DNA from 2 places in the Marinomonas profundi genome. Region 1 is predicted to be linked to the other one. Evidence: predicted binding sites of a transcription regulator. Region 1 holds the regulator's gene; the other holds the start of a gene.

Region 1 (4,287 bases):
CGACGATTTAATCAGCTAGAAGCAAGCGGCGAACCGGCCAAGTTCAGTCAACAAATCGACTGGAACGGCAACATTGTTATTAGTAAAGGCAATAACCTTCACTATTCAACCAGTGAATCGAAGCTTGAAATCATCGGCGACGGTTATTTAAGCCGCATGCAAAACTCTATTTCTGCCGACTACATTCTATACATGATCAACGACGGCACTTTTAGCGCAGAAAAGCAGGGCTCAGGAAGGGTCTTCATGACACTACAACCAGAAGCACCTGAGGCAAATCAGTAAATGGCGTTATTAGAAGCAATAAACCTCGCGAAGAGCTACAAAAAGAGAGCCGTTGTCAAAGACGTGTCCATCGCCGTTGAATCAGGCCAAGCGGTTGGCCTGCTTGGGCCAAATGGCGCCGGAAAAACAACATGCTTTTATATGATAGTTGGCATGGTTGCTAATGACGCGGGCGGCATTTTTATTGATGGTCACGACATTACAAAAGATGCCATGCACACTCGAGCTCAAAAAGGCATTGGCTACCTTCCGCAAGAGGCGTCTATTTTTCGTAAAATGTCGGTTGAAGATAATATTACCGCCATACTAGAGACACGCAAAGAGCTCAAAAAAAGCCAACAAAAAGAGCGACTTGAAGAACTACTGGAAGAGTTTCACATCACTCACATTCGTAGCAATCTGGGCATGGCACTGTCGGGTGGAGAAAGACGTCGTGTAGAAATCGCCCGTGCCGTTGCGATGAACCCCAAATTCATCTTACTTGACGAACCCTTCGCCGGGGTCGATCCCATCTCCGTTGGAGACATAAAACTCATTATCAAACACCTCCAAGAAAGCGGCATCGGCGTCTTAATAACCGATCACAATGTCAGAGAAACACTAGACATATGCGATAAAGCTTATATTGTTGGCAACGGTTATATCATAGCCTCTGGCAACGCCAACGAGGTCATTAACAACGAGCAAGTAAAAAAGGTCTATTTAGGCGACGACTTCCGCCTGTAACCCCTTATCATTGCTGTAGAAAGGGAGTAGTATGCACAACTCGTTCCAATTCACTCAAATAAAAAGAGTTGCTCTATGAAGCAGTCTTTACAGTTAAAGCTGGGTCAACAGCTGACTATGACCCCTCAGTTGCAACAAGCGATTCGTTTGCTGCAACTTTCTACGTTGGATTTAAAGCAAGAAATTCACGAGTTCCTTGAGTCTAACCCACTCCTTGAGCTAGATGACGATGAGCCGCTCCACACAGATATCCCTGCCAGCATTGAATCAAAAAGTGCCACCGACCCTTTGGCCGACAACGCTTCTGGCGAAAACAGCAACGAAGAAGCCGGGGTAGAATCTGAATGGACAGAAAACATCCCAGAAGAACTATCGATTGACAGTAACTGGGACGACACCTATCAAAGCTCCGCCGCGGTCAGTGATCACAACAATAGCTATGAAGGGGAAAGCGACTTTGAAAGCCGCAACGCGCCCGCCGAAAGCATTCAAGATCATTTAATCTGGCAACTCAATCTCACCCATATGTCAGACAGAGACATAGAAATAGCCTACGCCATCATTGAATGCGTTCAGCCCGATGGCTACTTAAGCATCTCCCCCGATGACATTTGGGAATCGTTGGGTACTGAGCTAGAAGATTTGGATATAGAAGAAGTCATTGCCGTCCAACACAGGTTACAGCGCTTTGACCCTGTGGGTGTTTGCTCAATCGACCTGCGCGATTGCTTACTGGTTCAATTAGAAGCTTTTCGAACCCACCCGCTCTATAAAAGCACCCACAACCTGATCAATCATTATCTGCCACTGTTAGGCAATCGTGACTTTGTTCAACTTAGCCGTAAAACCAAACTAAAAGAGGAAGCACTAAAAGAAGTTGTCAGCTTAATACAACAATTGAACCCTCGCCCTGGCTCACTGATTGATGTCGATGACACCGACTATGTTATTCCTGACGTTTCAGTGAAAAAACACCAAGGAGTCTGGCAAGTAGAGCTCAATAACGAAGCATTGCCTCCGGTTAAAATAAATGAAACCTATTCAGCCATGGTCAGTACGGTCGCAACAGCGGAAGACGCAAGCTACATAAAAACATCACTCCAAGAAGCCAAATGGTTCATGAAAAGCTTACAAAGCCGTAATGAAACCCTATTAAAAGTGGCCAGCTGTATTGTTAATCGACAAATTGAATTTTTCGAATTAGGCGAAGAAGCCATGAAACCCATGGTGTTGCATGATGTCGCCGAAGAAGTCGGCATGCACGAGTCAACTATTTCTCGCGTGACGACACAAAAATACATGCATACGCCAAAAGGCATTTTTGAGCTCAAATACTTTTTTTCTAGTCATGTTAATACCGCCTCTGGAGGAGAGTGTTCTTCTACTGCGATACGGGCTATGATTAAGAAACTAGTGGCTGAAGAGCCAGCAAAAAAACCTTTAAGTGATAATAAATTAGCGGCTATTTTGGCCGATCAAGGCATACAGGTCGCTAGACGAACTGTCGCCAAATATCGTGAGGCGATGAACATCCCTCCTTCCAATGAACGAAAACGACTGGTCTAAACGGAAAGCATTTTATCATGTCCTTGAAAACATTATTAAAAGCAGATCTTGTTCTCGCAAAACAAGAAATCGTTAGTAAAAAACGTGTTCTAGAAAGTATTGCCGAAACCGCCGCCAATCGACTGCATTGCAACAATGAAGAGATTTATGATGCACTACTCGGTCGAGAAAAACTGGGCAGCACCGGCATAGGCAATGGCATCGCCATTCCACACTGCCGCCTAGAGTCCGCCAACCATACCGCCATCGTAGTGATGTCGCTGCAAAGCCCAATTGACTTTGACTCAATTGACAAACGCGCCGTTGACCTTATTTTTGCTTTAATTGTGCCACCTAATGAATGCGATCAACATCTTGCCAGCCTAGCGCAAATTGCCGAATTGGCGCAGTCAGCGGAAGCATTAGAAAAGCTACGCAGCGCCCAAAGCAACCAAGAATTATTCGATATTTTTGAATCCTTAATATAGGAAAAGCGTATGCAGGAAGAGTCGATCACCATTATCAATAAACTGGGCCTACACGCCCGCGCAGCCGGCAAGCTGGTCGAAACCACCAGCCAATTTTCTTGTGACATTACCATCGAAAAAGAAGGCCGTAATGTTGACGGTAAAAGCATTATGGCGATGATGATGCTGGCAGCGGGAAAAGGCACTGAAATTCGCATCAAGACCAATGGCGATGATGAAAACGAAGCAATCAAAGCCATTATAGATCTCATCAATAACCGCTTTGGTGAAGACGAATAACCCTATGTCAGAGCAAAGCATTTTATCACATCTGCAAACAGTCACCGAATCCCTTGAGTCCGGTGCCACTATGCAGATTCGCTATCTATTAAATGGCGCTCTGCCCGCACAAGACGTTGCCCGACTACTAGAATCGTCCCCACCAAAAGAACGTAAGCTTCTATGGGAACTGATTGACGCAAAAAATGAAGGCGAAGTACTGCAATATCTCAGCGAAGATATTGGCATTCAATTCCTAAAAAATATGGATACTGAGCGACTTATCGCGGTATCCGAACATTTTGAAAGTGACGACCTCGCCGATTTACTCCAGCATTTACCGGAAAAAGTCGTAAAAGAAGTACTTGCCTCGATGTCAGGTCAAGACAGGGCAAGAGTCGAAGCCTTATTAAGCTACTCGGAAGATTCCGCTGGCGGCTTAATGAATACCGACACGATTACAATACGGCCAAACATCACCGTCGATATTGCTTTTCGATATTTGCGCAGGCACACCTCATTACCAGACATGACGGACAACTTACTGGTCGTCAGTCGTTCAGATCGCCTTTTGGGCATACTCCCACTGACTAAGCTTCTGGTGTCTGATACAAACGCGACCATACGCGACATCATGGAAACAGAATTCACTGTCATTACCGCCGAAACGTCCGCCAGCGATGTTGCTCATCTGTTTGAAAACATGGATTTAGTCTCCGCTCCTGTGATTGATGGCACCACAAAAAAGCTCTTGGGACGCATTACCATAGACGATGTGGTCGATGTCATTCGTGATGAGGCTGAGCACTCCATGCTCAGCATGGCGGGTCTTGACGATGATGAAGACACCTTTTCTCCTATCATGCAAACCACCAGACGACGCGCGGTATGGCTTGGAATTAACCTGATCACAGCCTTTATTGCATCTTATGTTATTGGATTATTTCAAAACACCCTAGATCAAGTGGTGGCATTAGCCATACTC
Region 2 (4,287 bases), 720 kb from region 1:
ACTTTGCGTTGTTTTTCATACAAGAAAGTCAGTACTTGAGTTCGATAATCCACATAACGGGGGTCTTTCGCCAAGGCTAAACGATCCCGTGGACGCTCTAAATCCACATGTAGAATTTCCCCAACTGTGGCGGCGGGTCCGTTTGTCATCATCACAATACGATCAGACAATAGAACCGCTTCATCCACGTCATGGGTGATCATAATCACGGTATTGTTTAGGTCTTTTTGAATTTCCATCAAAGAGTCCTGCAAGTGCGCACGCGTCAAAGCATCCAAAGCGCCAAAAGGCTCATCCATCAATAGAACACTCGGTTCCATCGCCAAGGCGCGGGCAATACCCACACGCTGCTTCATCCCACCTGAAATTTCATCTGGGCGTTTGTCCGCCGCATGGGTCATGTGCACTAACTCTAGGTTATGCATAATCCAGTCATGCATTTCTTTCTTCGATTTGGTTTTGCGAAAAACTTGTTTCACCGCCAATTCAACATTTTGATAAGCGGTTAGCCAAGGCAGCAAAGAATGATTTTGAAACACGACCGCTCGCTCGGGCCCTGGCCCTTTCACTTCTCGACCATCTAATAAAATCCCACCTTCCGTTGCGTCGTACAAACCCGCCACAATATTTAGTACGGTGGATTTACCGCAACCCGAATGACCAATCAGTGAAACAAACTCGCCTTTCGCTATTTTCAAGCTGACATTGTCCAGCGCTTTAAACGGCCCTTTTGGCGTTGGAAACTCAATCGAAACCTGACTGATGTCTAAATGTGTCGCCATGATTTTTCTCCAATTAGCGGATTTCTAATGAATGTATTGCTTAACGAAGCACTTGAGTTTTATCCCAAGAAACAAAACGCTGAATCGTCAGCATCACTCGGTCTAGCAAGTAACCGATGAAACCAATCATCAATACCGCCACCATAATTCGGCCCAATGAATTCGAACTGCCATTCTGAAATTCATCCCAAACAAATTTTCCTAAGCCGGGGTTTTGCGCCAACATTTCCGCCGCAATCAAGACCATCCACGCAATACCAAGCGATAAACGCAAACCGGTAAACATCAAGGGAATCGCTGACGGAATGACAATTTTCATCACATGAGTCATCCAACCAAGGCGCAATACTTTGGAAACGTTAAGCAAATCTTTCTCCACCGCAGCCACACCAACCGCGGTATTAATCAGCGTTGGCCACATACAACACAAGGTCACCGTGAACATGGACGTCAGAAAAGATTTGGAAAACATCGGGTCATCCGACACATAACTGGCACTCACAATCATGGTCACCAAAGGCAACCATGCCAATGGAGAAACCGGCTTGAATACCTGAATAACAGGATTCAACGCGCTGTACACCGAGCGGTTTAAACCAATTAAAATCCCCAGAGGAATGGCAATTAAGCTGGCCAAACCAAAGCCCGCTAACACCGTATAAAGACTGGTGAATATCTGATCAAAAAACGTCGGCTTGCCCGTGTAATCTCTTAACGTCCCCTCATAGCTTGGGTCTTTGGCTTGTCGCTCAGCAATACGCTCCTCTTGACGCACATAGAACTTATCCGCCTTGACGCGCTCATTTTGATGTTCTGCTACTAGGCCATTCCATTGCTCATAGACAACAGCAGGACCAGGAAACTCGCCTAATGAGGTATGTACTCGGCTGGCGCCTGCTTGCCAGAGTAAAATAAACACCACAATCCCAAAGATAGGCAGCAAAACCCCCTTAAACGAAAAGGCACTGATTTTGTCTTTTAAAGAAGCCATGGTTACGCTGGGTATCATCATTTTTTTCTCACTTGTCCTGTTGATTGAACTCGCCTCTAAAATAAAAGATCGTCGTCTTTTAAACCGATTTTGAAGCTTTTCAGATAATCATTTGGGTATTTACCGTCATACGTCACACCATCAATAAAATCACTTTGCGGTGGTTTAAAGCCGTCCTCTTTATCGAAATCAGGAAACTCAGACGCTGTCATCAGTCCGTCTTCGATTAAGGCGTTTGCCGCCTGAGCATAAATGTCTGGACGATAAACGTCTTTGGCGATCTTCATAAACCATTCATCGGATTTTGGCTCGGCAATTTGCCCCCAACGACGCATTTGCGTGAGAGACCAAATCGCATCGCTGTAATATGGGTAAGTAGCGTGATGACGGAAAAACACGTTAAAGTCTGGGATCTCACGCTTGTCGCCTTTTTCATACTCAAAGGTGCCTGTCATGCTATTGGCAATCACCTCATAATCGGCCCCAACATATTGGCTACGCGAGAGTATCTTGACCGCTTCGGGACGGTTGGCGTTGTTGTTTTCGTCTAACCATTTGGCCGCGCGAATCATCGCTTTTACGACTCGAATGTGGGTATTGGGGTATTGTTCTGCCCAGTCACTGCTCACCCCAAAGACTTTCTCTGGGTTGTTTTTCCAGATTTCATAATCCGTAATGACTGGCACCCCAATACCTTTAAACACCGCTTGTTGGTTCCACGGTTCGCCTACGCTATAACCGGATATGGTTCCCGCTTCCATGGTGGCGGGCATTTGTGGTGGTGGCGTTACCGACAGTAGAGCATCGGCATTTATGTAGCCGCTGGTATCCCCTTTAGCCGGAGCATAGTAACCAGGATGAATGCCGCCGGCCGCCAGCCAGTAACGCAGCTCGTAGTTATGCGTAGAAACCGGAAACACCATGCCCATTTTGAATGGCTTACCTTGGGCTTTATAGCCATCAATCACTGGCTTTAACGCACTGGCACTAATTGGGTGAAGGGGCTTGCCATCAGGGCCATCCGGGATGTTTTTCTTCATTTCATCCCACACTGTATTGGAAACCGTGATCGCATTACCGTTCAAATCCATGCTAAAAGCCGTCACAATGTGAGCTTTCGTGCCGTACCCTATCGTGGCCCCCAGTGGCTGGCCCGCTAGCATATGAGCACCATCTAGCTGACCATCAATCACTCGGTCTAACAGTACTTTCCAGTTGGCTTGCGCTTCTAAAGTGACGTACAAACCTTCATCTTCGAAATAACCTTTTTCATACGCTATGGCCAATGGCGCCATGTCCGTTAATTTAATAAAACCAAACTTCAGTTCTTCTTTTTCGGCATAACCCAGCTCGGCATGGGCGACACCAGACCAGAGTACAGAAGCCACGAGTAGCGAAAGACTGGCTTTTGAGGTAGCCGTTACACGTGTCGGTAAAGGGGTTACCGCTTTCAAAAATCTTAGGGTCATCGTCACACTCCGCATCAAAGGGTCGTTTAAAAACAAAAAAAGGCGCATGTAAATCACATATCATGTGTTCACAGGCGCCTTTGCCATTCAAAGAAAGTCCTACATTGGACTAACCATAATGTGAGTGATCATTAACCATCGTTGTTAATCTCACCAAAAATTTTAAAGTTCTATGCTTTTCTGTTCTTCGTTATCTCTGTTCTTAGCAAAGCACACAGCATGCCAATAAATCTAACTAGATGATTTATAATATTTTTTTTATCATTTATGAAAATTATAACAAACCGTTCAAACTAAAATTCTAACTTATTGCCCAATCATCACGCACAACGCACTAAAAAAAGACAGATCCTTAGCTTTCAAAGCCTTTCAAAATCCCTTCAGGATGCAAGCGTATCTTGCCAGCGGCCACAGACTCCAGCCAGGTGCTTTCTTCCTCAGTCGATAAGCGCCACGTGGCGTCGTTTTCTTCTGGCAAACCCAATGCCTTATAATACAACCCCTGGCGATACACCTGCTCCGCCAGATGATTAAGAGAGCTGATTTGGCCTATTTGTTGGTCGCCCAATTGTTGCCATCGATGCATCTGCGCCATAATCCATAAAGCGTAACTCGGTAACGGTTTGTTGATATCACGGCCAGAAAAGCGTTGGTAAGCCTTCATCGGCCAATCAAACTGGCCTTTGGGCTTAATCGCGCTAAAGCCATAAACCAGCTGCTCTAGCGTGCAATTGAGATAATCTGGGTGGCTTAATATATTCAACAATTCTGTTTGATTATTGATGTCGTCTACCCAACCACAGGCCTTTTCTAGCGCTCGAATAATCGCAAGATGAGCCGCTTGATGTTGCTCAGCCCAGTGGGTGTTTACGCCAAATACTTTTTCCGGTGTGCTGCCCCAAATCTCATAGCCGGTTACCAACATATGACCAACCCCCTGCTCAACAGCCAAACTGTTCCAAGGTTCGCCCACACAATAACCGTCAATGTCACCTTGTTTTAGGCTATCAAGCATCTTCACCGGAGGCACAACAATAATTTGAAC

What was found. The regulator sigma-54, encoded in region 1, starts transcription at its own class of promoters, with help from an activator protein. The targets are predictions, from matches to a motif close to TGGCACNNNNNTTGCTNT.
Region 2: the regulator sigma-54 is predicted to act here: its motif matches at 3,450-3,467, upstream of J8N69_RS00385 (CmpA/NrtA family ABC transporter substrate-binding protein).

What each region holds. Positions count from the first base shown of each region.
Region 1 covers NZ_CP073013.1:3,005,975-3,010,261, reverse strand. The annotation lists gene lptA (lipopolysaccharide transport periplasmic protein LptA) at 1-285, shown strand, start outside; gene lptB (LPS export ABC transporter ATP-binding protein) at 286-1,011, shown strand; gene J8N69_RS13980 (RNA polymerase factor sigma-54) at 1,087-2,577, shown strand; gene ptsN (PTS IIA-like nitrogen regulatory protein PtsN) at 2,595-3,044, shown strand; gene J8N69_RS13970 (HPr family phosphocarrier protein) at 3,054-3,323, shown strand; gene mgtE (magnesium transporter) at 3,328-4,287, shown strand, end outside.
Region 2 covers NZ_CP073013.1:79,485-83,771, forward strand. The annotation lists gene J8N69_RS00375 (ABC transporter ATP-binding protein) at 1-782, opposite strand, end outside; gene J8N69_RS00380 (ABC transporter permease) at 823-1,794, opposite strand; gene J8N69_RS00385 (CmpA/NrtA family ABC transporter substrate-binding protein) at 1,830-3,242, opposite strand; gene J8N69_RS00390 (CmpA/NrtA family ABC transporter substrate-binding protein) at 3,595-4,287, opposite strand, start outside.